3 regions of the Rheinheimera sp. NSM genome follow, and region 2 is predicted to be linked to each of the others. Evidence: predicted binding sites of a transcription regulator. Region 2 holds the regulator's gene; each other region holds the start of a gene.
What was found. The regulator FNR, encoded in region 2, switches genes on or off when oxygen is low (the NO sensors DNR and NnrR bind a similar motif). The targets are predictions, from matches to a motif close to TTGATNTANATCAA.

Region 1 (10,326 bases), on a different contig from region 2:
CTTTAATATGAATCAGTAACGGCGCATGGGCAAACCAGATAACAAAAGTTAAAAAGAAGGCAAACCAGGTCAGGTGCAGCATTTTTACTTTTTGCTCAGCGAAATTCAGCAGGTTTAACCCACTGCCGCTTGCAGTTGCTAAAGCAGGTCCAGCCATAATACTCTCCACAGGATTAACAGATAAACTGCGCCAAGTGTAGAGAGCTGAAGCGGCAAAATCATTGATATAAAACAAAGCCGAACCGGCAGTTTCTTACTATAAAACAAACAGATACCAACTTATAGGTAGGCCGGCGACCGTCGTCATGGCGCGGTATTTCAGCAACCGCTACCCACTTTGGCGTAATAACCTGACCCGCCCCGCCTTAGTCAGCGCGTCAGAGGTACGCCCTCTGCGCTGCAGCAGCGTTTAGCTTTGGCGTTACACTAAGCTGTAATACTGATTAGCGGATATTTTGCGATGGAGCATACTACTCCCACCACGCTGGCACAGGCCACGCTGCCGGGGGCTAACCGGGCGCTACTGCTTGCCACGCTGGCCTTTGCCGCTTGCTTTTCGGTCTGGACCTTATACGCCGTAATGGGCATAGCGTTACAACAGCAACTGGCGCTTAGCGCTACACAATACGGCATACTGCTGGCGGCACCTATATTAAGCGGCGCCCTACTGCGGGTGCCGCTTGGCATATTGGCCGACCGTGTCAGTAGCCGGCGCTTATGGCTGTACCAGATGCTGGCAGTAATACCGGCGCTGTTACTGCTGCCGCTGGTAAATAGCTACAGCGGCTATTTATGGCTTGGGCTCTGGTTTGGTATCAGCGGTGTGTCTTTTACCTTTGGTGTGCGCTATGTCAGCGTCTGGTTTGCCTCAAGCCGCCAGGGCCGGGCGCTGGGTTTATTTGGTGTGGGCAATGCCGGTGTTGCCATTACCTTTGTGCTGGTGCCGCTGGCGGTAACTTACCTTGGCTGGCAGTGGGTGGGGCCGCTGTATGCTGCAGGTATGTTACTGATCACACTGCTGTTTGCCCTGTTGTCACCGGCAGAGCCTGCTCAGGCTTACACTCAGGCCGCAGCGCTTAGCCTGCGTACACTGGTATCAGATGCACGTATCTGGCGTTTTTCCCTGTACTACTACTTTGTGTTTGGCAGTTTTTTAGCGCTGCTGTTGTGGCTGCCACAATACTATATGCAGGCCTATGCCATGAATGCACAACAAGCTATGGCGTTTACGCTGTTTTTTGTTGCCACCTCAAGCATGGTAAGGGCATTGGGCGGCTGGTTTGCCGATCGCTACGGTGGCCGCGCAGTAAACTGGAGCGTATTCTGGGTATGCCTTGTGTGTTTGTTCTTTCTTAGTTACCCACCTACTACCTTGATTGTGCATGGCCTGGAAAAAGATGTGCAGTTGGAGATTGGCCTCAATGTCTGGTGGTTTACACTGCTGATTTTTGTTATCGGTGTGGCTCAGGGCTTTGGCCGCGCCAGTGTGTATAAAGTGATCCACGATTATTACCCGCACCATATGGGCAGCGCCGGTGGCTTTGTTGCAGCGGTAGGTGCCCTCGGGGGCTGTACGCTACCGGTGCTGTTTGGTGTGGCACAGGATGTACTGGGCATAGTCACCGGCTGTTTTATGATTTTATACGGCGTACTGGCGCTGTGTATGATCACCATGTTTTTTGCCAACCAGGCCGCGCAATACCGGCAAAAACTGGCTCAGGCACGCACAGAGAATTTTTTACGCGATGAGGATCAACCTCTTTAAGCTAAGGATAAATCATGCAAATTACTGATCTGGCAACCGAGCAAAAGCTGTTGCCGCTGTTGCGCCAGGCGTTTCGGCCGATGTTTTTATTTGGCGCTGTCTTTAGTGCTATTGCTATGCTGCTGTGGGGCCTGACACTGGCCGGCCATATTCAGCTAAAGCCCTTTGCCAACGTGCTGTTCTGGCACAGCCATGAAATGCTGTTTGGTTTTGTTAGTGCTATTGTTATCGGTTTTTTACTGACCGCAGTGCAAAACTGGACCGGGCTGCGCGCGCCGCATGGTAAAAGCCTGCTGTTTATCAGCCTGTTGTGGTTAAGCGCCCGTCTGCTGTTGTTGTTTGGCCAGGGCTTACCGCTGTATCTGGTGGCCGCAGTGGATTTAAGCTTTCTGCCGGTGTGTGCGGTATTGTTAGCCATCCCTCTGATTAAAACCGGCCAGCAGCGCAACCTGTTTTTTATACCGCTGCTGTTGCTGCTGACCGCCTGTAATGCACTGATGTATATCGGTGTGGCCTACAATCGCTATGATTTAATGCAGCTGGGCAGCCAAAACGCCATCTGGCTGGTTACGCTTCTGATGGCGATAGTCGGTGGCCGGGTGCTGCCGATGTTTACCGCCAATGGCACCCAAACTAAAAAGGTGGCGGCCATGGTCTGGCTGGACCGCGCTGCGCTGGGTTCTTTATGGCTGATATTTGTACTGCACTTTTTTGCCCTGAACAAATACCTGCCGCCACTGGCTATCAGCAGCTTATTTGCCTTAAGTGCCCTGCTCACCGCCCTGCGCTGCCTGCGCTGGAAAATCTGGCTTACGGTTAAAGTGCCGCTACTGTGGTCGCTGCATCTGGCGTACTGGTGTATACCGCTGGGGTTAGCGCTATACAGCGCACGCTACGCCGGGGTAAATATCAGCAACAGCATAGCGCTGCACGCGCTAACCGCCGGTGCTATGGGCAGCATGATTTTAAGCATGATGGCACGGGTATCATTAGGCCACAGCGGCCGCATGCTCAAACCGCACAGTATTATGTCGTTGGCGTTTTTACTGGTACTGGCTGCAGCCATCAGCCGCACGGTATTAATTTGGCTGTGGCCGGCCCAGACTATGCAATGGCTATGGTTAGGCATAGGCGGCTGGGTGCTGGCGTATGGACTATACGTATTGGTGTATTTTCCGGTGCTAACCACGCCAAGGCCAGACGGCCGGCCAGGTTAATGTGACCTTACCTCTGAAGAGGTAAGCCTGCCGCGGCTTTGATTTATATCAAGCCGCAACCCGTCACGGCTTTTACACTGGGTGCATGCTCTTGCTATGACGGAACGCAAAATGAACACCGATTACGATAACAAGCCGCTGGTATACTCCTGCTCCGGCTGCTCTAACGTGGCCCAGTTAGCCAACGATCTGGCCGTGGTACTGGATCGGGAAGGCTCGGCCCAAATGTCCTGTATTGCCGGCGTTGGCGGCCAGGTAAAACAACTGGTAAAAGTTGCGCAGTCCGGCCGGCCTATTCTGGCCGTAGATGGCTGCCCGCTTAACTGTGTAAAGCAAACCCTCGCCACCGTAAACGTAGTGCCCACCTGGCATATAGAGCTAACCTCACTGGGCTATAAAAAACGCGACCACGAAAACTGCGGTTTAGCCGATGCCTATAAACTGCTGCAAATGGTGCATAGCGATATCCTTGGACAGCCGGGCAAACCGGTCTGATCTCCCTCATTGTTCCGGCGCCATAGTTCGCGCGTATTTGCCCGGCGGCAATCAGCGTGAAGCCGGCGTTGGGATTATTTTTTATCTGCTGCTGAAATTTACCCTAAAATGATACTGTTGCAATGTGCCGTGAAAGGGCTACTGTGAAGCAGTGCGCCTGATTGTACAAACGAAACCCATATCAACGTCCTTTAAATCCGTTACGTTAGGAAGACTACTGTGAAAGCATCTGACTTATTTGTAAAAGCACTGGAAAATGAAGGCGTTAAATATATTTTTGGTGTTCCGGGTGAAGAAAACCTCGATTTTCTGAATTCATTAAAAAACTCCGGCATTCGCTTCGTCCTGACCCGTCATGAACAAGGCGCAGGGTTTATGGCCGCCACTTACGGCCGTTTAACCGGCCAGCCCGGTGTCTGTTTAGCCACGCTTGGCCCCGGCGCAACCAACCTGGTGACGCCCGCGGCTTTTGCTCAGTTAGGTGCCATGCCTATGCTGTTAATTACCGGACAAAAACCGATCAAAACCAGTAAGCAGGGACGGTTTCAAATCCTGGATGTGGTGGATGTAATGCGCTCTGTCACCAAGTTCAGCAAACAGATTGTGAATGGCAATACCATTGCGCCGCTGGTACGCGAAGCCTTTCGTTTAGCCATTGAAGAGCGGCCGGGAGCCGTGCATCTGGAACTGCCGGAAGACATCGCCGCTGAGCAATGCGCAGACACCATCTACCCCGTGGTTGGCCATCAGCGCCCCCATGCGGCAACAGCGGCATTGGTCAAAGCCACTGCGATGATAGAAGCCGCCAAACGCCCGCTGCTGCTGATTGGCGCCGGCGCTAACCGCAAAAGTGTCTGTCAGGCACTAACTGCTTTTGTAGAAGCTACCGGCATGCCCTTTTTTACCACTCAGATGGGTAAAGGCGTGGTCGATGAGCGCCACCCGCAGTACCTCGGCTCGGCCGCCCTGTCGGACCACGATTTTGTCCACTGCGCCATAGCTAAAGCGGACCTGATTATTAATGTTGGCCACGATGTGGTGGAGAAACCGCCGTTTTTTATGCAACATGGCGCCAAACAGGTTATTCATGTCAACTTCTTACCTGCTGCTGTCGATGCGGTGTATTTTCCGCAGCTTAACGTGGTTGGCGATATTGCTTTTTCTGTAGCGCAACTGACGAAACTTATCCAAAACAAGCAGCATTGGGATTTTTCCTATTTCAGCCGCATCAAAACAGAACTGGAGCAGCATCTGGCGCAGTACTGTGCTGATAGCCGGTTTCCAATGTTGCCGCAACGGCTGGTGCACCTGCTGCGCCAGCGCCTGGACGATAATGCCATTGTCAGCCTCGATAACGGCATCTATAAATTATGGTTTGCCCGTAACTACAAATGCTACTCAGCCAATACCATGCTGCTGGATAATGCCCTGGCGTCAATGGGCGCAGGCCTGCCCGGCGCCATGGTGGCTAAAATGCTGCAGCCAGACACTCAGGTGGTGGCGGTATGCGGTGATGGTGGTTTTATGATGAACTCACAGGAGTTGGAAACTGCAGTACGCCTGCAGCTAAACCTGGTGGTAATTGTGCTGAACGACAATGCTTACGGTATGATCAAGTGGAAACAGCAAGACATGGGCTTTGCCAATTTCGGTCTGGATTACACTAACCCGGATTTTGTCCGCTATGCGCAAAGTTTTGGTGCTAAGGGTTACCGCATCGGGAATGATGAGCATTTTAAACACATTCTGAACAGCTGCCTGAACTCTGCCGGGGTGCATGTTATCGACCTGCCGGTAGACTATTCACTGAACCACGACATCCTTAACGTGTTACTGAAAGAAAAAACCTGTCAATTGTAATTGCCGCGCGTCCCGGTTACGCCTGCAGCAGTATTGGCGACGTTGCTGTTCCTTAACCTGAGTGCGCCAACGCCCAGCGTAACAGCCGGGCATACAGCCATTGCCGCGGTCCGCGTGGCTCTGCCAGCCCCATACGGCCTAACGCTTCAGGTGCATCAGGCCCGCCGCGCAGCAGCGCGCCCAGCGCTTGTAATTTTGACTGTTTCAGCCGCTTCAGGCGCTGCAATACCGCCACCAGCTGTTGTTCCAACACAGTAAAATCACTGCCAAAAGGGTAACGGGGTAAGTTGCCCGTTAAGCGCAGCGCATCTAAACGGGCCTCAAGGCTTGCCGGGGTATTTGCCGCAGCAGCAGCGGGAATAGTCCAGTTTGCATCCAGTTTGCCGGCAGCCACTGCTTTACTTAATAGTTTTTGTTGGAAACGGCTATCACTGATACAAATCAGCGCTTTTATGCATTCCTCGTCCGTTGCGCCCCGCAAATCGGCAATACCGTATTCGGTAACCACAATATCGCGCAGATGGCGCGGAATAGTGCAGTGCGGATATTCCCAGACAATACCGGATGTTAGCTTGCCACCACTTTGGCGGGTACTACGCAGCATCAGGATCGAGCGACCATCGCGCATGGCATGCGCCATGGCGACAAAGTTGTATTGCCCGCCGACACCGGAAACCAGCTGATGATCTTTCAGGCCATCAGAGGTGGCCGCGCCGGTTAAACTCACCATCATACAGGTATTGATAAAGCGGGCTTTTTGCCGCTGTAATTTCTCCAGTGTCGGGTTGCCACCATATAACTGGTTGATCCGGCCAACCGAGCTCATCCTGAAACGGGGCCATTCTGCTGCAGTCAATTGGCGCAACCAGCGGTAAAAATGCTCTGAGCCGAGAAAAAATGCCGCGTCTAATAAAGCGCCACTGCCTTCAATACCGGCCTGCTCCCCGATGCGCCCAGCATTGGCCAGGCTCTGCAAGCGCTCATCGTCGAATACTTCGCGTTTGAGGATGCCGGCCTGATACAAATGCATAAAACCATCGAGAAACATTTCACTGGCGCCATACAGCCCGGTGTCAAAGCTGTCATGGCCACCAATAGCATCTATCAGCGCCTGGCCCGGCAACCCCTGGTTAAAATAGCCGCGATAGGCTTCATTGTTTTGCTGGCGCTGGATCAAGCTGTACACCAGAGCATCACTGAGTGAGCCAATGCCGATTTGCAGCGTACCACCGTCGGCTACCAGCGCACTGGCGTTCATTCCGACACAATAATCCTGCGTAGTGACCGGGCTGCGGGGCAATGCAAACAGCGGTTGTTGTGGGTTATCGTCGATGATTTGGTGAAAAAAATCCTTGCTAACCAGCGCATCGCCGGCCATAAAGGGCAAGTCCGGGTGCACCTGCGCCAGTATCAGGCACTTCCTGTCAGGACGATGACGCAGTTCTTCTGCCAGATCCAGCGTAACATCCGGGTTGCTGCTCAAACTGTATTGCCAGTCTGATTCGCCCGCCCGCCGCGCGACCAGTTGTAAAATCAAATTCACGCCGCGGTCGGCCAGATCCCGCGCTACATGGGTGTAGTTGCTGGACACATAGTTGCGCTGAGCATCGGTATTACCCAGCATGCTGCCGGACTGAAAATAAAATTCGGTAACGGTAATATTGGCCGGTAGCTGTTGTGCCGCCAGCGCATCGGCATAGGCCAGCCGCGGATAGTCTTCACCAAAATGACGTTTGACAAAAGGCTGCAAAAAACGCTGTTCCAATTCACTACCGGGTTTAGGCGGATTAAGCGACAGCGCGGTGAAGATATCCAGCCGGATACTGCTGTCCCGGCAGGCCCTGTGGTAAAACGCATTGATCAAGCGGTTAGGTTTGCCCAGGCCCAACGGTAGCCCCAGCACCACATGCTTACCAATTTGCGCTAAGACGCGGTCAACGATATCGGCATAATCATTATTGCTCATTGCTGTAACTTATCTCCGTGTTCTGTACCACCGCATTACTGCACTGTACTACATTGACCAAAAGATTGGTTGATTGAGCAAAAGATTGGTTGACGCAAAGCGCAAATAACGAGGCAGTGCCAAACACTCATACCACTATTTATCTTAAACACCCTTTAACCACAGACACTACACAGCGGATCTTTGTTTAAACTAAACTGCTGCCATTTACCGGTTAACGCATCAAACAGCTGTAATTTGCCGTATAACGGCGTACCGACTCCGGCAAGAATTTTGACCGCTTCCAGCGCCTGCATGCTGCCGATAACCCCTACTACCGGGCTTAAAATGCCGGCTTCCATACAGGTTAACTGCTGTTCGCCAAACAATTGGCTTAAACAGTGATAACAAGCGCCGTCGCCCTGCATACTAAAACTGGCGACCTGGCCTTCAAAGCGGATAGCGGCACCGGATACCAGCGGCACTTTGGCTTGCACGCAAGCGGCGTTAATGGCATTGCGGGTGGCGAGGTTATCGGTGCAATCCAGTACCAGTGAAAACTGCGGTACCAGCTGTGCTAAGTCATCGGCAGTCAAGCGCTGCTGCAAAGCATTAATGACAATGCCAGAGTTTAGTGCCTGTAAGCTCGCTGCAGCTTGCTGTACTTTACTCTGGCCGATATCCTCTTCGCGGTACAGAATTTGCCGTTGTAAATTGCTGTGGTCGATAGTATCGCCATCTGCCAGGGTGATACTGCCAACACCGCCGGCCACCAGATAAGGTGTAGCGGCGCAGCCGAGCCCACCCATACCTACCAGTAGCACCTTACTGGCAAGCAACGCTTCCTGCCCCCTGAAGTCCAGTGCCGGTAGCATTAGCTGGCGGCTGTAGCGCATAGCTTGCTGCTGATTCAGCGCAAGCGTGTTCTGCGGAGGCGGGCTAAACGGCTTAGTCATGCTTGTTATCCTGCGTTATTTGTTCAGGCCTGCGCCACAACCAGCATGCTACCAGCAGCAAAAACAGCGGTAACAACAGCTTGAGTATTACCGGAGCAGCTGAAAATTGAATCAGTACGGCGCTCAGTGTCATCATGCCGCCGGCCAGATATTTAGCGCGCCGCGGCACTATACCATGCGCGCGCCAGGCTAATACCGGCGGGCCCAACCGCGAATGTGCCAGCAGCCACTGCTCTAAAGCCGGCCAGCCTTTACCGGCTGACCAGGCACTCAGCAGAATAAAGGGCACCGTTGGCAAACCGGGTAACGGAATACCGATAAGCCCCAGGATTAAACTTGTTAACGCTAACAGCCGCCAAAAAAACAGCTTAGTAATATGCCACATTATTTCAACCCCAGCCGCTGTGCCAGTTTATGCAGGTTGCTCGGATCCAGCTCTAACTGTCTTGCGGCCTGTGACCAGCTGCCATCATGCTGCATTAATGCCTGCTGTATCATATGCCGCTGCAGTTGGTTAACGGCCTGCTTAAGTGTAATAGCCGCATTATGCTGCACCGGGTTATTCAGCGCCATGTGATGCTCTGCTACCGCTACGCTGTCAATATCCAATAGCTCAGCGCCCAGTGTTACAATATCGCTGCGTGCCGCCCCCTGGCTTAATGCTTTAATTGCCGCGCGGCTGATAACATGCTCCAGCTCGCGCACATTGCCCGGCCAGTCGTAGTTTAACAGCGCCAGCTCAGCGGCCGGTGCTAAACGCAGAGCTCTGAGCCCAAGCCGGCTGCGGTTCAGCTCTAAAAAATGCCCGGCCAACAGCGGAATATCATCGCGCCGTTCGCGTAAGGGCGGGATGGGTAAAGGATAGACCGACAGACGGTGATATAAATCGGCGCGAAACTCGCCACTTTTTACCTGTTGCTTCAAATCACGGTTAGTGGCGGCAACCAGGCGCACATTCACCAGCCGCGTTTTATCAGATCCCAGCCGCTGAATTTCACCGTTTTGTAGTACACGCAGCAGTTTAGCCTGCACCAACAGCGGCAGCTCACCTACTTCATCCAGAAACAAGGTGCCACCATCAGCCGCTTCAAACCGCCCCGCCCGTTCACTGTGCGCACCGGAAAAAGCGCCCTTGTTATGGCCAAACAATTCGCTTTCTGCCAGGCTTTCCGGCAACGCTGCACAATTGAGGTAAATCATCGGTTTACTGGCCCGGGCTGAACTGCGGTGCAAATGCCGGGCAAACAGCTCTTTACCCACCCCGGTTTCTCCCAACAGCAATACCGGCAAGTCAGAATTTGCCACTACGGTAAGTTCCTGCAAAATTTGCTGCAGTACTTTACTCTGGCCAATCAGTTCATAGCGCAGCTTGGCGGCCGGTTCAAATTGTTGCTCATCGGCCTGATGATTCAGCCGCAGTGCCCGGTTAGCCTGCTCCAGCTCAGTGGTACGCACCGCCGCCTCGACCAGCAAGCTATAACGTTGCAGTTCAAATACAGCTGCCGCCGAAAAACTACCGGCTTCTAACGCATCCAGCGTTAGCACTCCCCAACAACGGCCTTCAATGTACAGGGCTATGCCCATACAATCGTGTACCGGCAGCGCCTGGCCCGGTTGCTCTGCCAATAAACCATCGTAGGGGTCCGGCAAGCCACAGTCAGGCTCAAACCGCACCGGATTGCGACTGGCTAAAATAGCGGCCAGCCGCGGATGCCGGCTAACCACAAACCGGCGTCCAAGCGCTTCGCGCACTAAACCATGTAAGGCCACCGGCTTTAATATATCGTGCTCAAGTTTAAGCAACCCTACAGCACCACAGCCAAAATGATTACGTAAAGTGCTGACTAAACGCTGTAAGCGCACAGCTGCCGGCAGATCTGTGACCAAATCTGCAATTAAACTTTCTTCCAACATGGTAGTTATGACCCTTGGGTTATTTTAACCCTGATTTAGCTGGGTTCAATTTACCATAGCTGCAAATAAAGCCATATAAATCAAAGGTGGTAGTTTTGGCCTGACTCTTGCCATTTATAACCAGACGGGAGCTTTACCCGGCATGTTAATTACTTAGTCAGGAGTACCTATGTC
Region 2 (10,326 bases):
TACTACCGCCAGAAAACGGGCATTTTTTAATTACTTACGACCTTATGTAAAACGCGAGAATGCCAGATTGCGCTCATTGCGGCGGCAGTTAATTGAAATACAAGAGAAAAAAGAAAAACAGCTGCGTATTTCATTGGAGGAATATGCGTTTTTATACAGCTTATACGATGAGTTTCGCATGGAAGTGGCGGAAACTGACCAAAGCATGCTGCAGGAATTGCTGAAGCGGGTCGATATTATTCCCGATACTCTGGTGTTAATGCAGGCAGCAAATGAATCGGCCTGGGGTACCAGCCGTTTTGCGGTAGAGGGTTATAATTTTTTCGGCCAGTGGTGTTTTCGCGAGGGGTGCGGTTTAGTTCCGCTGTCGCGTCTGGAAGGGCAAAGCCATGAGGTGGCAAAATTTGCCAACCCTGCGGCCAGTATTAAGAGTTACTTTTACAACTTAAATACCTTTCATACTTATGAGTCACTGCGGGCAATACGCGCCCGTTTGCGTGCTGAAGGTAAACCGGTAAGTGGTGTGGCGCTGGCGGCGGGGCTTGGCTCGTACTCTGAACGCGGTGAAGATTATATCGCTGAAATAAGCGGCATGATCCGCTTTAACCGCAAATTACTGGAAGAATAATATGCGTTTTATTGCCGCCCTGATGCTGCTGTTGCCGGCAGCAGTGTCTGCCGATTTACTGCTGAACTACAACAGTTTTTATCAGCGGATGAAAAAACTGCAGCAGCCTGAGTACAGTGATATTACGTTGGCGTTTGCGCTGATTGGTGAGCGCAGCGGCCAGCCCTGTAAATACTATGGCCTGGGCCTGAAAAGTGACCGGCACGAGATAAAGTTGGATATAGCCGGTAATGGCGAAATCAGTTTGCCGTACGATGAAGCGTTAAAAGACAGCAATGCCATTTTGCAGGTGCTGCTGGCCGATAATGCCGAGCCATGCCAGGTGCAATTTCGCCTGCGTTCGCGTATGCGCCTTGCGCCGGAGTTAACGCTGCAGGAGATACAGCACTATCGCAGCCAATTTGACGTACTGCTGGATGATATGGCCGGTATCAGCAAACGCTGGTTGCCGGATGTCAGCGGGGTAATTGTCGAGTTTGCCGATGTGGTAACACCGCCACAGATGACGGCAGGGGCGGCACAGGCAACACAGTGCAGTGATAAGCGCTGTTATATTCATCTTAACAGCAGCTTAGCAGCAGACAGCCGTTGGCAATTCAGTCAGCGGCCGATGTATCTGCTGCCGTTAATCGACAGCGCAGCGCAGTGAGCTGCACGGCGTTTTAACTTAACGCGATAATCTGCGCCGGATTGTCCTGCTGAGCTGACAGCTCGTCATCTTCCGTCAAGCCAACCGGGATAGCGGGTATGGCTGCTTTATCAAAAGCGGTATCGCGCTCGCTAAGCTCAGTATCTTTTGTCAGGCCGGCAAAATTAAACAGCGTTTTATCAATCATGTGCGATGGCACTATATTCTGCATCGCCTGAAACATGGTTTCTATGCGGCCCGGGAAACGTTTGTCCCAGTCCTGCAGCATTTCTTTTACCACCTGGCGTTGTAAGCCATCCTGAGAACCACATAAGTTACACGGAATAATCGGAAACTCACGGGTGATAGCATATTTTTCAATGTCTTTCTCTTTGCAGTATGCCAGCGGCCGGATCACGATATGTTCACCATTATCACTGACCAGCTTAGGTGGCATTGACTTCATCTTGCCGCCATAAAACATGTTCAAAAACAGTGTTTCCAGCATATCATCACGATGGTGGCCCAGTGCAATTTTGGTGGCGCCCAGCTCTTTGGCGGTCCGGTATAAAATACCGCGGCGCAAGCGCGAGCACAGTGAGCAGGTGGTTTTACCTTCGGGAATTTTCTCTTTAACGATACTGTAGGTATCTTCGTTTACAATGGTAAAGTCGACACCAATAGCGCTTAGGTAAGCAGGCAACACATCCGCCGGAAAGCCCGGCTGTTTCTGATCTAAGTTAACCGCTACGATAGCAAAGTTGATTGGCGCAGACTGCTGTAAATTAAGCAAAATATCCAACAGGGTGTAAGAGTCCTTGCCGCCGGACAAACACACCATAATTTTATCGCCTTCTTCAATCATATTGAAATCGGCAATAGCCTGTCCCACGCCGCGGCGCAGGCGTTTATGAAGTTTATTCAGATTATATTGAGCTTTAGCTTGCGCTGCGTGAGTCATAGCCACTGTTACCGGAAACAAAAATGGCGCACATTATAGCTAAGCGCGCGCCATAACCAAAGCGGTGCAGCAGTAAAACTCAGTCTTTCTGTAACGGGCAAACAAAATCCGCCGGCTTAACTGCCAGTACATCACAATCCAGCCGGTCAATGACATGCTCGGCGGTGTTACCGATAATGGCAGCCGATAACCCGGTGCGGCCTATAGTGCCTATCACCACCATTTCAGCATCCAGTTCGCCGGCTACTGTCGGTAGCACATCTTCGGGCATGCCTTCCTGCACATGGCAACGGCTGCTGTCGATATCAAATTGTTTTGCCAGTTTTGTCACTGCATCAATATGGTGGTGTTTCATTGTGCTGTTATATTCCTGCGGATTAAACTCAGGGATTTCGATAGCAATATTAACCGGGGTGCCGGGGTAGGCATTGACCAAATGAGTGTGGGCGCTGAGCATGGCCGCCATTTGGCCGGCTTTGGCTATTACGCGTTGATTTAACGATAGATGATGTGCCTGCTCGCTGCCGGCGTTAACCGCAGCAATAATATTACCGCCCTGCGGCCAGTCATGATCTTTCACCAGTAATACAGGGCAGGGACATTTACGCAGAATATGCCAATCGGTTGGCGTGAAGATCATCGATTTCAATACATCATGGTCGTGGGTGCCCTTAATAACCAGGTCGTAGTTATCTTCCAGCACCGCATGTACTACCGCTTCAAACGGCCGGTTGTGCCATACCACCTTAATATCGATATTAATGCCGCCGGCACGGGGGGCCGCCAAAAAGTCACTGATCCACAGCTCACGGTCTTTAATCACTGCCTGGCGCATCGATTCGCGCTCCTCGCCGGATAACATGGTGGTCATCTCGTAGGAGAAATCGTAGACCGATAAAAAAGCGGTTAATTTACAGCTTTGCAGCCGGGCTAACTGCACGGCGCGGTTTAAGGCTTTTTGTTGATCTACGGTAGGGTCAAGCACCACCAGCACATTGTTATAAGCAGACATATCAGGCTCCACAGTAAAAACTTTACTTAAGTGTAGCCAAATTAGCCTGCTTTGCCGGGCTAAACCTTGCGCCAGGTCAAAGCCGGGGGCATTAACAATGCGCTGTAAGGGAGCCCAGTTTACTCAAGGCAGCTTGATCTTTTAAGGTGATAAGTTTGCCATCTACCTGAATAAGTTGTTCTTTATCCAGTTTGCTCAGCAAGCGGCTGATGGTTTCTACCGTTAGACCGAGGTAGTTACCGATGTCGCTGCGGGTCATGGTCAGGCGAAACTCTGTAGCGGAAAAACCACGGCTGGCAAAACGTTGCGCCAGTTGTGATAGAAAGGTTGCCAGTTTTTGTTCGGCAGTTTTACGGTTCAGCAATAGCATCATTTGCTGATCGGCCTGAATATCTTGGCTCATTAGCCGCATCATTTGTTGGCGCAGGCGTGGTAACTGGTCAAGCAGCATGTCCAGGTTCGGCATCGGAATTTCGCATACCATGGCGGTTTCCAACGCTTCGGCATAGCTGGGGTGCAACTGATTATGCAGACCATCAAAGCCAACAATATCGCCCGGCAGATGAAAGCCGGTAATTTGCTGCTCGCCCTGATCGGTCAGGGTAAAAGTTTTAAATGAGCCGGTGCGAATAGCAAACAACGACTTTTGTGTATTGCCGGCTTCAAACAACATATCCCCTTTATGCAATGGCCGTTTGCGTTGAATAATGTCATCCAGCTTCGTCAGTTCAGCATCGTTTAATGAAAAGGGTAAACACAGCTGGCTAAAGCCGCAGTCCTGACAATTTATTGCAGAGCGTTGCATCATGGTGTTTTTACCTTTTGCGGAAATTCCAACATAGCCAGCTTAAAAAACCAGCCGGCGGATAGCAAGCCAAATCGTATAACCGGCATAAATTGCTAACATAAGTGCCGCGCTGTAGCGTAGCCATAAGGTGTTTTTCAGTTTGCTCAGGATACCGGCGGCGCTACCGGTCACTAAGATTGCCGGCAAGGTGCCAATACCAAAACTCAACATCAGTAATCCACCCTGTATTGCACTGCCGCTGGCCAGGCTCCAGCCCAGGGTGCTGTACACCAGACCACAAGGCAGGGCCCCCCAACACAGGCCATAACTGTAAGCCTTAGCGGCACTGTTAAGCGGCAGCAGTTTGGTGGCAACCGGCTGCACATGGCGCCACAGCTTTTGCCCCAGTTGCTCTAAACGGATTAAACCAAACCACAACCGGCTGATATACAGTGCCATCATCAGCAACAGCAAGCCTGCCAACAGCCGCAGCCATAGCAGCGATGCGCCGGCCAGTTGCATAGCGCCGGCGCCAAAGTAGCCGACCAGAGCGCCGAATAATGCATAGGTGGTCAGTCGCCCCAAGCTTAGCAACAGCTGCAGTTGCAGTTGCAGTTTACGGCCGGGGCTTTGCGATGGCATCGACAATTGCAGGGCGCCGGCAATACCGCCGCACATCACTAAGCAATGGCTGCTGCCAATAAAACCAATCAATAAGGCCGCCAGCAAATCAGCATTCATGGCTGCGACTTATCGTTATTCTCAGTCGGGGCTTTTTCTGCTTCATCAAACAGGATACTGAAACCCTCTTTATCCAGGTCTTCAAACTGCCGGCTGCGTACAGCCCAGAAAAACACGGCCAGGCCAATCAGCACAAACAAAATAGCGATAGGGATCAGCACATAAATCACACTCATTTTTTCAGCAGCCTTAATGAATTAGACACCACCAGCAATGAGCTGAACGACATACCCAGCACCGCGATATAAGGCGAAACAAAACCGGCCACCGCCAGCGGAATGATCAACAAGTTGTAGCCCACTGACCAGCGCAGATTCTGCTGAATAATACGCTGCGCCTGATTACTGCCACTGAGCAGCTCTGCCAATAAGCCGATACTGGGTTGTAACAATACCACATCGGCCTGGTTTTTAGACAAATCGCTGCCGCTTTGCAGTGTCACTGAGACATGGGCAGCATGAAAGCCCGGGTTATCATTAATACCATCACCCAGCATCAGCACCTTGTGGCCGGCGTCAACCAGTTGGGTAATTTCAGCTACTTTTTGCTCCGGGTTACAGCCTTTTACCATCAGGTCAAACTGCAATTGTTGTTGCAGCTCATCCGCGCGGGCAGAGCTGTCGCCGGTCAGCATGATCAGTTGATAGCCGTGCCGGCGCAGTGCGCCCAGCAAGCGAGGCACTTCAGGGCGTAGTGCATCCTGCAAGCCAATAGCGGCTATTTCGTTATCATCAATGCTGAGATAAACCATAGCGTCACGGTGATGCTTTACGTTGCAAAATGCCGCATTGCCTACTTTAACCTGCCGGCCAGCATAAGTAGCGCTGATGCCGGCACCTACCTGAATATGCACATCTTGCAGTGATACTTTGGCGCTAAGATAGCCGCTAAACGCGCGCCCGATAGGGTGCTCTGAGTATGCCTCTAAATTAGCGATCAGGTTTAGCGCCTCACTTTCACTATACTGTTGGCTTAACATTTCAACGCTGCTGAGCGAAAAACGGCCTTCGGTTAAAGTACCGGTTTTATCAAACACTATATGGCTTAGTTGTGGCAATACATCCAGTACGGCGGAATTTTTAATCAGTACGCCGCGCCGGTTCAGGCGGGCAAGGGCACAGGTGACGGCAGTGGGAGCGGCCAGGCTGAGTGCACAGGGGCAGGTGGCAACCAGCACTGACAAGGTTACCCAAAAGGCGCGGTCGGCGTCGAGCCAGACATACCACAGCACAAAAGTCGCCGCCGCAATAAGCAGCAGCCGTTCAACAAAATAGCGTGCCAGGGTATCGGTTTTTTGCAACACCGCCGGCTTTTGGCTTAGTGTGCGCTGTTGCAGGCTGATAATTTGGCCTAAACGTGATGCACCCAGCGCTGCTGTTACCTTGATTTCTAATAAACCATCATGGTTAATACTGCCGGCCAGCACCTTGTCGCCAATAGTTTTGGCAACCGGGCGATATTCACCGGTTAACATCGACTCGTCGGCCGAGCTTTGGCCGCGCAGCACGTCACCGTCGGCGGCGATGGTTTCACCGGGCTTTAGTAAAATCGTATCGCCCGGTTGTAAGCGTCTGGCCGATACAATCTGTTGTTGTCCGTTTACCAATAAAGTGGCACTTACCGGCATAATCTTCAGCAGATTGCCGGTGGCCTCGCGCGCCCGGGCGCGGGCGCGATATTCAAAAAACTTACCCAACTGCAGTAAAAAGGTAAACATACAAACCGATTCAAAATACACTTCGCCGGTGTTAAACACCGTGGCATAGGCTGAGGCAAAAAATGTGTAGTAAATGGCCAGGCTTACCGGCACGTCCATGTTTAGTTGGCGTGCTTTAATACCACGCCAGGCGCTGTTAACAAAGGGCAGGGCGGCATACAACACCACCGGCAAGCTTAAAAACAGGCTGATCCAGCGCAGGTACCCCTGATGCGAGGCCTCAATACCGCTGTAATCGCCAAAATACAGCGCCACCGCCAGCATCATCACCTGCATCGACATAATGCCGGATACCGCCAGCCGTTTTAAAAACCGGCTGAGCTCAGCTTTAAACTGTTGTTCTTCATTATCGGCTATAAAAGGGCTGGCCTGATAGCCTATTTTAGTCAGGCTGGCGAGCACTTCGCTAAGTGGTGTTTGCTCTGAGTGCCAGACCAGGTGACAGCGCTGGGTGGTGGAGTTAACATTAACTTGGTGTACTGCCGGCAATTGGCGCAGTTGTTTTTCAATTAACCAGGCGCAGGCTGCGCAGCTGATACCACTTAGCGATAGCTCAATTTCGGTTAGTTCACCTTGTTTACGGCTAACGTCGGCCAGCACGTCCGGTGCATCAAAATTGGCCAGCTCTGCGCGCAGGCTGTCCGGCATGGCATTAGCCTTAGCCGCAGGTTCAGTGCGAAACCGGTAATAGTCTGCCAAATTACTGCTGATAATGGTGTCGGCCACGGCTAAACAGCCGGCACAACAGAAAGACCGCGTGCGGCCGTCGAACTCACGGCTAAAGTGAAAACCGGCAGGAACCGGCTCATTACAATGAAAGCAGCGCTCTGTACTCACTTAGCCGCCTTGTCAGTAGCCAAGCTTAATTTCAGTGGTTGCCGGTAGTTCCAGCGTCGCACGCAGCTTCCAGTCTTTTGACGCATCAGACACTACCAACCGCCATTTACCATTTGGGGTTAACGGCAGGGTTGCTACGTACAGCAGTTCACCACTGCGTTCTGCATCCAGCGCGAAATCGCGGTCGGCCAGGGTGGGGTGGTAAAAATCCAAATGAATTTCACCTTCGAGCACACTGTTTTTCGCAAAACGTACTACCGCGCGATTACCGGCTACCAGCACATGCGCTTCTAAGTTACGCAGCTGCGCTTCACGATATTTTGCTAACTGCATATTAATAGCACGGCCTGCTTTGTAGTAATCGTCGACCACCAAATCCGGTGAGTGCTGTTGCATTACTATTACCGTATGCACTGCTTTGAGTGCGGTAATTACAGGAATAGCAATTAAAATCCATGGCCACAGCTGCTTATACCAGGGTTTTGTATCTTGCTGCATTACCACCTCACAAAAACGATATAGCGTTACACAAACGCATAGAAAGAAGCCCCGAAACGGGGCTTATAAATTACCACTCAAAGCGGATTATTGCGCAGCAGCGCTTTGCTCCGGATGGGCCAACCGGTAAACATAGGCAGTAAGAATATGCACTTTATCCTCGCCCAGGGTTTGCTTAAAGGCCGGCATTACACCGTAACGGCCTTTGGTCAGCGTTTCTTCTACTGCACCGGCAGAACCACCGTATAACCAGATATTATCAGTCAGGTTGGGCGCGCCAAACGGCAGGTTGTGCGCCAGGCTGCCCTTGCCATCCGCACCATGACAGGCGGCACAAAGGGCAAACTTAGCTTTGCCGGCTTCAGCCTCGCGGTCATTTACAGCACGGCCGGACAGACTTAACACATAGGCCGTCATTTCTTTAATACCTTGCTCGCCTAATGCATCAAACCAAGCCGGCATTGCCGCTTTACGACCGTATAACAGGGTTTCTTTGATTTTGTCCGGCGTACCACCGTACAACCAGTCATTATCGGTCAGGTTAGGGTAGCCTTGCTGACCACGGGCATCTGAGCCATGGCACAGCGCACAGTTTTGCAGAAACAAACGCTGGCCGATTTTAATGGCAGCATCGTCATAGGCCAGGTCTAACACATCGCGCTTGGCAAACTGCTGGAATACCGGACCATAAACTTCATCGGCTCGTACCATTTCACGGTCCAGCTCTACGTTACGGCCTTCCTCCACGGCTTTAGCTACCGCTAAACGTGACTCTTCCAGCGACTTAATGCCCTGGTTAGAGCTGGTCCAGCCTAAAAAGCCTTTAAAGTTGCCTAACCCGGGATAAGCCGCCAGATAAAACACTGACCACACCAGTGTTAGCACGAACATATAAGTCCACCAACGCGGTAACGGGTTGTTAATTTCAGAGATACCGTCTACTTCGTGGCCGGTCGTTTGATCTTCAGGCACACCCACATAATTCTTCAGGTTCCAGGTCAGCAGTATTGCACAGCCGATCAACACCGGAAGGGTTAACACTATGATCCAAGCACTCCAAAAGCTACTCATGATCGGACTCCTGTTTGGTTTTCTGTTGCGCTTTTTGTTCGTCGTCAAACACTAAGTTTGCTGCCTGGTCAAAATCGGTTTTGCGCTTTTTGCTGTATGCCCAGATCACGAAGGCAATAAAACCGACAAACAAAATCACGGTAAAAATACTGTGTATCGTTGCGTATTCCATGGGCATTACTTCAGGTGTGTGCCAAGCGATTGCAAATAAGCAATCAGGGCCTGCATTTCAGTTTTACCCTGAACTGCACTTGCTGCACCGGCGATATCTTCCTCGCTGTAAGGCACACCGTAGCTTTGTAATACTTCCATTTTGCGGGCAGTGTGTTTACCGTCCAGCAGGTTTTTATCCAACCACGGGAAACCCGGCATATTAGACTGCGGCACCACAGAGCGTGGATCCATCAGGTGTGCATAATGCCAGTCGTCACTGTAACGCTCGCCAACGCGGGCCAGATCCGGACCGGTACGTTTGGAGCCCCACAGGAAAGGGTGATCCCATACGCTTTCACCGGCAACAGAATAGTGGCCATAACGCTCTACTTCTGCACGGAACGGCCGGATCATCTGGCTGTGACAGCCAACACAGCCTTCGCGGACGTAAATGTCACGGCCTTCCAACTGCAGTGCCGTGTAAGGCACCATGCCATCGACCGGCTGGGTGGTTTCGTCCATAAAAAACAGTGGCGTAATCAGCACCAGAGTACCAAAGCTGATGGCCACGATACTGAGTATTGCCAGCAGGCCAACGCTTCTTTCAATTTTGTCATGATGATTCTTGTTTGACATGATTTACCTCTTACGCTGCTGCTGGTACAGGTTGTAGTGATTCATCTTTAGCGCGCACCGTTTTGTAAACGTTGTACGCCATCAGCAACATACCTGCCACGACAAAAACACCACCAATAAAACGCATCAGGTAAAATGGCATTGACGCTTCCAGGCTTTGCACAAAGCTGTAAGTTAAGGTGCCGTCGGTATTCACTGCGCGCCACATCATGCCCTGAGTAATACCGGAGATCCACATTGCCACGATATACAGCACTACGCCGATGGTGTGTAGCCAGAAGTGGGTGTTAATCAGTGAAATACTGTACATCCGGCCCTGGTTATACAGCACAGGAATTAAGTGGTAAATCGCACCGATTGAGATCATCGCAACCCAACCCAAAGCACCTGAGTGTACGTGGCCGATGGTCCAATCTGTGTAGTGTGACAGCGCATTTACTGATTTGATTGCCATCATCGGGCCTTCGAAGGTCGACATACCGTAGAACGACAGCGACACAATTAAGAAGCGCAGAATAGGGTCGGTTTTCAGCTTATGCCAGGCACCGGACAGCGTCATAATACCGTTGATCATGCCGCCCCAGCTTGGTACAAACAGCACAACCGACATCACCATACCTAATGACTGAGTCCAGTCCGGCAGGGCAGTGTAGTGTA
Region 3 (10,326 bases), on a different contig from region 2:
CCGATTATCTGCTCAGCTTTCTTGAACAAAGCCAGGCCAGTACCATTTATTTGCTGGGCGATATTGTTGACCTGTGGGCCATGCGTAAGCAAGTGCACTGGACGCCTGCTCAAAACAAAGTGCTGCGTTGCCTGTTAGACAAAGCAGAGCAAGGGGTAGAAGTGGTGTATATTCCCGGCAACCATGATGAAGCCATGCGGCTGTACGCAGGTAAAAGCTTCGGCAATATCCGTATTGCGCTGCGCGGCTGCCATACCACGCTGCAGGGCAAAAAATTGTTACTGCTGCACGGCGACGAATTTGATAAAGAGGTCAACTTTGGCCGTGCCCACGCCTGGTTGGGTGACAACCTGTATGATTTCCTGCTGTTTTTAAACCGTTGGTACAACCGTGTACGCCGGCTTACCGGCGGCAGTTACTTCAGCCTGGCGGCTTACATAAAAAGTAAGGTGCCGGGGGCAAAAAAAGCTATAGCGCGCTATCGCGCTGCCGCTATAGCTAAAGCAAAGCGCGGCGGCTTTGACGGTGTGGTCTGCGGCCATATTCATCATCCGGAAATCCGCCTGGAACAAGGCATTATTTATTGCAATGACGGCGACTGGATAGACAGCTGCACTGCCCTGGTAGAGCAACTTGATGGCAGCCTGGCGCTGTATCACTGGACAGAGCAGGCAGAGAAGATTGCCGCCCTGCCCCTTGCTGTCAGCGGTAAAAAAGCCGCCTGAAATTTCAGCAAACTGCCATAAATCCGACACCGAACTGTCATACAACCACTTTAGCCTGAGCCCAGCCTACTGCAGTGCTATCGGAGCTCAATATGATCAGTGTCGACCAGGTACTTAGCCAAAACCTTCCGCAGTTAACCAACAAGCCCTGGCTGTACCGGCCGGTAAAAGGCGCCCTGCGCCGCCTGTTGCATGAGCAGGACTTTATTGACTTCGCCGCGCGCTATCCGCACTTGCAGGGGCTGGAGTTTGTTGAGCAAGTGCTGGATTACTTCAACTTTCGTTATTCTGTACGCGACAACGAAGTAGAACGTATTCCGGCCAGTGGCCGTGTGGTGATTATTGCTAACCACCCTATCGGCTCGCTGGATGGTCTGGCCTTGTTAAAGTTAGTCAGTGATATTCGCCCCGACGTTAAAGTAGTCGCTAACCAACTGCTGATGGCATTGGAGCCGCTGCATAACCTGCTACTGCCGGTAAACAATATGTATGGTGGCACCGAGCGGCGGGCGCTGGATAATATTCAGCAACATTTAGCTTCAGAAGGCGCTCTGATCCTGTTCCCTTCGGGTGAGGTTTCGCGTCTGCGACCGGAAGGCATTCGTGATGGCAAGTGGCACAGTGGCTTTTTACGCTTTGCTGCCAACGCTAAGGCGCCGATATTGCCCATTTATATCGATGGCCGTAATTCGGCACTGTTTTACGGCGCGTCTATGTTGTACAAACCGCTGGCGACTATGCTGCTGGTACAGGAAATGTTTAACCAACAGCGTAAAAAGCTGGAAATGCGCATTGGCGAACAAATCCCATACGAAGCCTTCGCTAACTTAGCACTGGAAACACAGGCCAAAGTAAAACTGTTTAAAAAGCACCTGTACCGGCTGGCAAAAAATAAGCCGCCGCTGTTTATTACCCAAAGCGCTATTGCCCACCCGGAAGATCGTATTACGCTGAAAAAAGCCGTAGAGAGCTGCGAGCTACTGGGGCAAACCAGCGACGGCAAACAAATTTACCTGTATTGCCACCAACAAAGCTCGCCGGTACTGCGTGAAATTGGCCGGCTGCGCGAATTTGCCTTTCGCGCCGTAGGTGAAGGCAGTGGCCAGCGCCGCGATATCGACCGTTTTGACAGCTACTACGAACAATTGATCCTGTGGGATAAAGACGACTTGGAAATAGTCGGCGCCTACCGCTTTGCCAATACCCGTAGAGTGCTGGCGCAGCATGGTGAAGCCGGGCTTTACACCGCCTCGCTGTTTCAGTTTGATGCCAAGATGCAGCCGTATCTGGATGCCGGGCTGGAACTGGGGCGCAGCTTTGTGCAACCGAAATATTGGGGCAAACGCAGCCTGGAATACCTGTGGTACGGCATTGGCGCTTATTTGCGGCGTAATCCGGATATCCGTTATTTGTTTGGTGGTGTCAGTTTGTCGAACAGCTATCCGCAAGCCGCCCGCGATCTGATGGTGTATTTTTACAGCCTGTACTTTGGCGACAGTGCCTGCGCCGCGGTATCAAAACAACCTTATCAGCTGCCGCAGGCTATCTTGTCTGAGTTACAACAGCACTTTAGCGGCAACGATTACCTGAATGACTTTACCCAACTGAAACACCTGCTGGCCAATATGGGCGTGAGTGTGCCAACCCTGTATAAGCAGTACAGCGAACTGTGTGAGCCCGGCGGGGCGAAATTTCTCGCCTTTGGTACCGACCCCGCCTTCGCCAACTGTGTTGATGGCCTGGTGCTGGTGGATATGACCATGTTAAAAGCCAATAAGAAAGCGCGCTATATCGACACAGAGTAACAGCTCTGCCGCTAATATAAACCGGCAGCTTTGGTTGCCGGTTGTGCTGTGTAAAGGTTCCGTAAAGTTCAGTTTCAATTCAGCCAAATCCGCCTATAAGCTATACACTGTATAAAAAGTCGCCTGTCATGTATTGTAATGCCAGCGGCTTAAACTGAGGATAGCAAGATGAAAAACCTGATGCTGCAACTAAGCCGCGCTTTGGCCGTCTGCGTGCTGTTGGTTTGCCAGACGGTGCAGGCAGAAGATGACAGCTGGTCTGAAGCGGAACTGGACCAAATGCTGGCGCCGGTCGCGCTGTACCCGGACACTGTGCTAACCCATGTTCTGATTGCGGCCACTTATCCATTAGAGGTAGTGCAGGCCGCACGCTGGGTGAAAGATAACCCCAAACTGAGCGCTGACGATGCCGTACGCGCGGTAGAAAATAAAGGCTGGGACCCGAGCGTTAAAGCGCTGGTGGCCTTTCCGCAACTGTTGGAACGCCTGAGCAACGACCTGGACTGGACGCAACAACTGGGTGAAGCCTTTTTAGCCGATGAAACTCAGGTACTGGCCAGTATCCAAACGCTGCGACAAAAGGCCTATGCCAACGGCTCGCTGAACGATAATAAACACGTGGTGGTAGAGCGCGAACGTGAAGTTATTGTCATTGAACCGGCAAGGCGCGAGGTGGTCTATGTGCCGGTTTACAATACCCGCGTAGTTTACGGTGACTGGTGGTGGCCGTCTCATCCGCCGGTGTACTGGCATACTGCCGGCGTGTATTACCGCAACAGTCCGTTCCATTGGGGCGTAAGTGTTAATGTACGGCCCTGGTTCTACTTTGGTATCTTTGATTGGCGCCATCGTCATGTGATAGTGCATCATCATTATTATCACAAGCCACCACGCTATTATCCGAGACGCCACAAGCATTATGTTGATGCCCGCCGCTGGCAGCACAATACCGAACATCGCCGTGGTGTACATTATCGCCATGAGCGCTTAAACCGCGATTACAATGCCGGCTATGGCTACCGCCAACCTACCAGCGAAATTCAGGGTAAGCCGGTGCGCCATACCAGGGTAGACAACAATGTAACAGTGCGCGAGAGCAAACAGTTGTACCAGCGCAAAACCGCAGAGCAAGTGCGGCTGCCTGAACGGCAATACCAGAGCCATGACAAAAACCCGCGTCAGCACAATGAAGCTCTGCGCCAGCAACGTAATGCTGTTACTACAGAGCAACGGCTACGCACTACTGAAGTTAACCGTGATGAGCGGCGCCAGCAGGTAAACCAGCAACTCAAACAGCCGGCGGTGCAGCACGAACGCGTAACAACCACAGAGCAGCAACGCCAGCCGCAGGTTATCAGTACCGAGCAATTGCGCCAGCGCCAAACCGTGCGCGAAGCACAACCGAAACAGTACCAACAACCGGCCGTGCAACAGCACCGCCAGCCAGAGCGGCAAAGCGTTCAGGTACAACAACGCCCGGCTCCTGTGCAACAGCGTCAGCAGGCTCAGCCAACACGTGAATACCGCCAACCGCCGCCGCGGCAAACCACTACGGTGCAACGCCACGAGCGTCGGCAAATCGACTAAGCGGTACTTTATTGATACAAAACAAATTACGGGGCTGAATTTATCTCAGCCCCGTTTTTTTATTGATCCAGGCCAATATTCTTTCCGGGCCAAAGCGGACAATGACCGCAGACCTTATCTGCGGAGTTTATTATGAAAACCACCTTATCTGTACTCACTCTTGCCGCTGCACTGGCCGCGGCCCCCGTTTATGCCGACTTTGCCATTAACGTTGGCGCCATTACTGTCGCCCCGGACGACAGCAGCTCCAGCCTGAATGTTATTGAACAAGTCGCCGGGCTGCCGACAGGCTCTACTGCGGTAGGCGTTAATACTAATACCCAGTTGGGCCTTACTTTCGACTACCGGATTAACCCCAACTGGGCAGTACAGCTGATTGCCGCCACACCGTTCAGCCATGATATAAAAGTAAAAGGCTCGGCGATTGACGGCTTAAAAGTGGGTAAAACCAAGCACTTACCGCCTACTTTACTGGCGCAATATCATTTTATGCCACAACATCAGACCTTTGACCCCTTTGTTGGTGTCGGCCTGAATTACACGGTATTTTTTGACGAGCAAATTGACAGCCAGCTTGAAGGCGCGCTGGATGCGTTAAACGTAACCGGTGCCAATGACAATGTCGCTCTGAAGCTGAAAAGCTCCTACGGCCTGGCACTGCAGGCGGGAGTGAATATCAAACTGACTGACAGTTTGGGTATTCACGCTATGCTAAGCAAGATGGATATTGATACCACCGGCCGTGTGCAGGTAAACGGCAATACTGTTCAAAGCGTTAATGTAAATATTGACCCTTATGTTGCGATGATTGGTCTGCGCTGGACCTTGTAAGACTGCAGCGTTAATCAACCAGACTAAAGGCGACTGTATAAAGGTCGCCTTTTTGTTTTACACTGTGCCGCATTACACCGTGACACAACAAGCCTTGCGCCGGATGGGTTATGAGCAAAACAACAGATAAGCTGAACTGGCAACAGCTGTTAAAATCGGGCGACCGTATTTTTATCGGCTCGCACGCAGCCACACCAACGGCACTGATTGATCACTTAATCAGCAATGCCAAACAGCTGCATGACATTGAAATTGTTCAGGTGTATTCCTTATCCGACAACAAATGGGCAGAACCGGAATATCAGCAGTTATTTAAAGTAAACGCCTTATTTATCGGTGGCGACCAGGTACGCCGCGCTGTAGCCGAAGGCCGTGCCGATTACACGCCTTGTTTTATGTCGGATATACCGTCGTTATTCAGTGACGGCATTTTGCCGCTGGATGCCGCACTTATTATGGTGAGCCCGGCTGACGAACACGGTTATCACTCGCTTGGCGTATCGGTGGATATTGTTTCCGCCGCGGCCAAAGCAGCAAAAAAGGTCATTGCTCAGGTTAATCCCTCCATGCCCATCACCTATGGCCAGGCTTTTATTCATAAAGATCAGATCAGCGCTTATTTTTATGCCGAACAGCCGATAGCGCAAATGCCGCAGCTAAAGCCGGATCCGGTTACTGAGCGGGTTGGCCAGTATGTTTCACTACTGGTAGAAGATGGCGCCACCATTCAGATCGGTGTCGGAAAAATGTGCGATGCCGTGCTGCGCTATCTGGGTAACCATAAAGATCTGGGTATTCACAGCGAAATGATCACCGATTCAATGATGGAGCTGATAAAAAAAGGCGTGGTCACTAACCGTAAAAAAACCTTTCATCCGGGCAAAACCGTTGCCAGTTTCTGTGTTGGCAGCAAAGCGCTGTACGACTTTGTCCACTGTAATCCGCATATGGGTTTTTACCCCAGTGAATACGTGAACTCGCCGGCCAATATCGCCCGTAACGACAATATGGTGTCGATAAACAGCGCTATTGAAGTCGATCTAACCGGTCAGATTGTGTCCGACTCCATTGGCCATCTGTTTTACAGTGGCATTGGCGGCCAGGTCGATTTCAGCCGCGGCGCTTCAATGAGCAACGGCGGTAAACCCATTATTGCCCTGCCCAGCACGGCAAAAAACGGCACCATATCCCGCATTGTGGCGCATTTAAGCCCGGGTGCCGGGGTAGTAACGTCGCGCGGCCATGTGCATTATGTGGTAACCGAATTTGGTGTGGCATCCTTGCGCGGTAAAAGTATCCGTGAACGCGCGCTGGAGCTTATCCGCGTGGCGCATCCGAAATTCCGCCAACAGTTGCTGGAGCAAATCCGCCTGCAGTTCTGGGTGCCGCACTACCAGTTGCATACCCCCACGGAAGTGCCCGAGCTGGGCAGTGTTGGTTTTAAAGAACTGCATATCGACGGCGAGGAGTTTGATTTAAGGCCATTAAATCCGTCCGACGAGCGCCGGTTGCAGGAGTTTTTTTACTCGCACACCAAAGAAACGCTGCAACTGCGTTACAGCGCCGTACCAACCCAGATGAGCCGTGAGAAATCCTGTACCCTTGTCGGCGTCGATCAATCGCGCGATTTAGCGCTGTGTATCGTGAAACAAAAAGGTTCAGCGGTGCAAATTCAGGCCGTGGGGCGCTACTACTTACTCAACGATAACCTGGGCTGTGAAGTGGCCTTTGTCACGCGGGAAAAATATCAGGGCAAGGGTATGGCCAAACGTCTGCTGCAAGAGTTAATTAACATTGCAGAGCTGCGCGGCTTAACCAGCATGACAGCCTATGTACGCGCAGAAAATAAGGCTATGTTGGCAGTATTCCAAAAAGCCGGCTTTGGTCGCCTGCCCGGCGACGACCCGGCTGAAGTATACCTGCAACTGCGCCTGCCGCGCTCAGCCCATATAGCGGAGACAAGCTGATGGCCATTACTTTATTTAGCCACCCCAGCTGTTATTTGCACCAGGCCGGTGACGATCATCCGGAGCAACCGGCCAGGCTTAGTGCCGTTAATGACCAGCTGATCCGCTCCGGGCTGGAGTTTGTTGTGCAGCAGCGCGATGCCAGCCCGGCAGCAGCAGCAGATTTATACCCGGTGCACAGCAAGTTGTACGTGGATGAAATTTACGCCAAAGCGCCAACAGATGGCCATATCTGGTTAGACCCGGACACACAGATGATGCGGCATAGCCTGAATGCCGCCTTGCATGCCGCCGGCGCCGCAATTAATGCGGTAGACCAGGTTATGGCTGATGTAAACCAGCAGGCATTTTGCAATATACGCCCGCCTGGCCATCATGCTACCCGCGACCAGGCCATGGGCTTTTGTATTTTTAACAATGTCGCCGTTGCCGCCGCCTATGCATTGCAAAAGTATCAGTTAAGCCGTGTCGCCATTGTCGATTTTGATGTACATCACGGCAACGGCACCGAGGATATTTTCGCCGGCGATGATAGAGTGCTGTTTTGCTCATCGTTTCAGTATCCACTGTATCCCAATACCGGCGATACACCATCGGGCGATAATATCGAGAACCTGCCGTTGCCGGCGTTATGCAAACCGGCCATCTGGCGCGAGCAAATCGTTAAACATTGGCTGCCGCGCATTAATGCCTTTCAGCCGCAGCTTATTCTGGTGTCAGCCGGTTTTGACGGCCATCGCGAAGATGATATGGCGCAGTTTCTGCTGACAGAAGATGACTACCATTGGATAGCGCAACAGTTGAAACAGCTGGCAGATCAACACTGTCAGGGACGCATCGTAGCGGTACTGGAAGGTGGCTACGCGCTAAGCGCACTGGGGCGCAGTGTGGTGGCGTTTTTAAAAGGGCTGATGTAACTGCTACAGCCGCGCGGCCTGTACATGCATCCAATCATAATTTCGGCTGCGGCCTAAACTTACCCAGCCTTCATCTTCCCAGCACTGCCACCAGTAGTTGTACTCCGGCCGGGCAAAACCGGCTTTGCTGCTGTTCCATTTCAGTTGGTTATGCTGTGGATCAAAGTCAAAGGCAATGCCCCAGCTGTGGGTGGATAAACTGCTGCCACCACGTTTGGCCCGTAGGTTAAAACCACCGCCGTATGAGTCTAAACGCAGTTGTTGCACAGCATCGAAGCCGTAATACAGCAGCACCTGTTCCAGCACCTTTTGCAAACTGGTTGCCACTTTTTGATGACATTGCGTGCTGAGCACCGTGCTGGAGAGATCCCATGCCAGTCGCAGCGGATAAGGCAAACTTAGCTTAACCAGCTGACTGCCCGGCTCGCCATAAAATGCCCGCAGTTCAGCTTCTCTGTCCAGTGGCCACTGGTTAGGGTTAGCCGGCGTGGTAAAACTGTCACGCCACGCCGGTGGCGGTTTGCCTTGTTGTTGTATGGCAGCTAACTGCTCAGCGGCGTAAGCAGTTTGTGGCCCCCACCAGCCATCCGGCTCGCCCGGGTTCAACCCGGCTTGGCGGCAACACAGCTGCAGGCATAATACGGCCTGGCGCTCTGCCGGCCAACTTTGCCAGTTTAATGCCCCGGCAGATGCCGCATTGGTTTGCAACCACTGTAAGCACGTTGTTAGCGTATAAGTATTCAGAGCACCGTTGACATGCTCGTCATTAAGCTGCAACGCTTGCTGTAAGGCAATAACCACGGATTTTTGCATAGCCACCTCAGTGACCGGTAAGAGATAAGCTGAAATGCCAGTAAGTGTAGTTGCTGCCACACGGCGTTGCCGGAATTTTATGACGCAGAAAAATCGGCCAGTGTTGAATTGAAGGGCTGAAAAAAACAACCCTGCCGTAGCAGGGTTGTTTAGTGTGTTGCCGGTTTAACCTAACCAGACGCGGGCGTTACGGAACATTCGCATCCAAGGGCTGTCTTCCTGCCAGCCGTCCGGCTGCCAGGAGTTGGCCACCGCGCGGAATACCCGCTCAGGGTGTGGCATCATAATAGTGACGCGGCCATCCGTAGTGGTTAAAGCCGTAATACCGGCGGCCGAACCGTTCGGGTTGTGCGGGTATTGCTCTGTGACCTTGCCGTAATGGTCAATAAAGCGCATCGCTACCGTGCCACTGTGGTTAGCTTTAACGAAGGCTTCGTTGCTGGCAAATTCAGCATGGCCCTCACCGTGCGAAACGGCGATAGGCATACGCGAACCGGCCATACCGCTAAACAGCAGCGACGGGCTTTGTTGAATTTCAACCTGGCTAAAGCGTGCTTCAAAGCGCTCAGATTTATTGCGTACAAAGTGTGGCCACAGCTCTGCGCCCGGGATCAGGCTCTTTAAGTTCGACATCATTTGACAGCCGTTACACACCCCCAGTGAAAAGGTGCTTTGGCGGGCAAAAAACTCTGCAAACTGCTTGCGGGCAATATCGTTAAACAATACTGACTTCGCCCAACCTTCACCGGCACCTAAGACGTCACCGTAGGAGAAACCACCGCAGGCTACCAGGCCGTTAAAATCAGCTAACTTAGCGCGGCCGGCTAAGATGTCGCTCATATGGACGTCAACCGCGCTAAAACCGGCACGGTTAAAGGCAGCAGCCATTTCCACATGCGAGTTAACACCCTGTTCGCGCAAAATTGCAATTTTAGGTGCTGCGCCTTTTAAGATGAAAGGCGCAGCCACATCTTCGTTGATATCAAAGCTGAGTTTTACATTCAGCCCAGGATCGGCAGCATCAGCTTTGGCAGCAAATTCTTGTTTAGCCCCTTCCGGGTTGTCACGCAGCGCTTGCATCTGGTAAGTGGTTTCGGCCCAGATACAACGTAAGCGGGTGCGGCTGTCGCTTAACACCACGTTATCGCCACGGCTGAATACCAGCTCGTCATGGCTGTTTACCGCACCAATCACATGGCTGCAGTTGCCCAGCTGATGCTGCGCCAGTACTTGCTTAACGTACTCAAGCTCACTGTCACTGACCTGAATTACTGCGCCCGGCTCTTCCGAGAACAACACTGCCATATCATCGTTACCCAGAGCGCTGATATCAGCACGCACACCGGCTTTACCGGCAAAGGCCATCTCGGCCAGAGTAACAAATAAACCACCGTCGGAGCGGTCATGGTAGGCCAGCAGTTTTTGCTCACGCGTTAATTGCTGTACGGCGTTAAAGAAGTTAATCAGCAGCTGCGGGCTGTCTAAATCAACCGATGTCTGGCCCAGTTGCTTATACACCTGGGCTAAACACGAAGCGCCTAAGCGGTTCTGGCCCTGGCCTAAGTCAATCAACACCAGGCTGGTGGTGCCCTTGTCGGTACGCAGCTGTGGCGTCACGGTTTTGCGAATATCCTCTACCCGGGCAAAAGCGGTGATCACTAAAGATAGTGGCGAGGTTACG

Region 1: the regulator FNR is predicted to act here: its motif matches at 3,021-3,034, upstream of ACTZWV_RS11145 (putative zinc-binding protein).
Region 3: the regulator FNR is predicted to act here: its motif matches at 4,180-4,193, upstream of ACTZWV_RS13405 (OmpW/AlkL family protein).

What each region holds. Positions count from the first base shown of each region.
Region 1 is NZ_JBQTCI010000003.1:384,496-394,821, forward strand. It holds gene ACTZWV_RS11130 (NarK family nitrate/nitrite MFS transporter) at 1-157, opposite strand, end outside; gene ACTZWV_RS11135 (MFS transporter) at 461-1,765, shown strand; gene ACTZWV_RS11140 (NnrS family protein) at 1,780-2,982, shown strand; gene ACTZWV_RS11145 (putative zinc-binding protein) at 3,094-3,477, shown strand; gene ACTZWV_RS11150 (acetolactate synthase large subunit) at 3,697-5,337, shown strand; gene ACTZWV_RS11155 (acetyl-CoA hydrolase/transferase C-terminal domain-containing protein) at 5,390-7,303, opposite strand; gene ACTZWV_RS11160 (HesA/MoeB/ThiF family protein) at 7,459-8,238, opposite strand; gene ACTZWV_RS11165 (YbaN family protein) at 8,231-8,623, opposite strand; gene norR (nitric oxide reductase transcriptional regulator NorR) at 8,623-10,152, opposite strand; gene ytfE (iron-sulfur cluster repair protein YtfE) at 10,322-10,326, shown strand, end outside.
Region 2 is NZ_JBQTCI010000002.1:460,722-471,047, forward strand. It holds gene ACTZWV_RS07910 (glucosaminidase domain-containing protein) at 1-628, shown strand, start outside; gene ACTZWV_RS07915 (DUF2987 domain-containing protein) at 630-1,277, shown strand; gene ttcA (tRNA 2-thiocytidine(32) synthetase TtcA) at 1,291-2,217, opposite strand; gene uspE (universal stress protein UspE) at 2,297-3,229, opposite strand; gene fnr (fumarate/nitrate reduction transcriptional regulator Fnr) at 3,321-4,037, opposite strand; gene ACTZWV_RS07935 (sulfite exporter TauE/SafE family protein) at 4,077-4,757, opposite strand; gene ccoS (cbb3-type cytochrome oxidase assembly protein CcoS) at 4,754-4,933, opposite strand; gene ACTZWV_RS07945 (heavy metal translocating P-type ATPase) at 4,930-7,311, opposite strand; gene ACTZWV_RS07950 (FixH family protein) at 7,324-7,809, opposite strand; gene ccoP (cytochrome-c oxidase, cbb3-type subunit III) at 7,897-8,880, opposite strand; gene ACTZWV_RS07960 (cbb3-type cytochrome oxidase subunit 3) at 8,873-9,052, opposite strand; gene ccoO (cytochrome-c oxidase, cbb3-type subunit II) at 9,058-9,669, opposite strand; gene ccoN (cytochrome-c oxidase, cbb3-type subunit I) at 9,680-10,326, opposite strand, start outside.
Region 3 is NZ_JBQTCI010000004.1:244,567-254,892, forward strand. It holds gene ACTZWV_RS13390 (UDP-2,3-diacylglucosamine diphosphatase) at 1-725, shown strand, start outside; gene ACTZWV_RS13395 (bifunctional ornithine lipid synthase OlsF) at 818-2,530, shown strand; gene ACTZWV_RS13400 (DUF3300 domain-containing protein) at 2,699-4,117, shown strand; gene ACTZWV_RS13405 (OmpW/AlkL family protein) at 4,250-4,948, shown strand; gene ACTZWV_RS13410 (GNAT family N-acetyltransferase) at 5,059-6,915, shown strand; gene ACTZWV_RS13415 (histone deacetylase family protein) at 6,915-7,832, shown strand; gene ACTZWV_RS13420 (M15 family peptidase) at 7,836-8,645, opposite strand; gene purL (phosphoribosylformylglycinamidine synthase) at 8,811-10,326, opposite strand, start outside.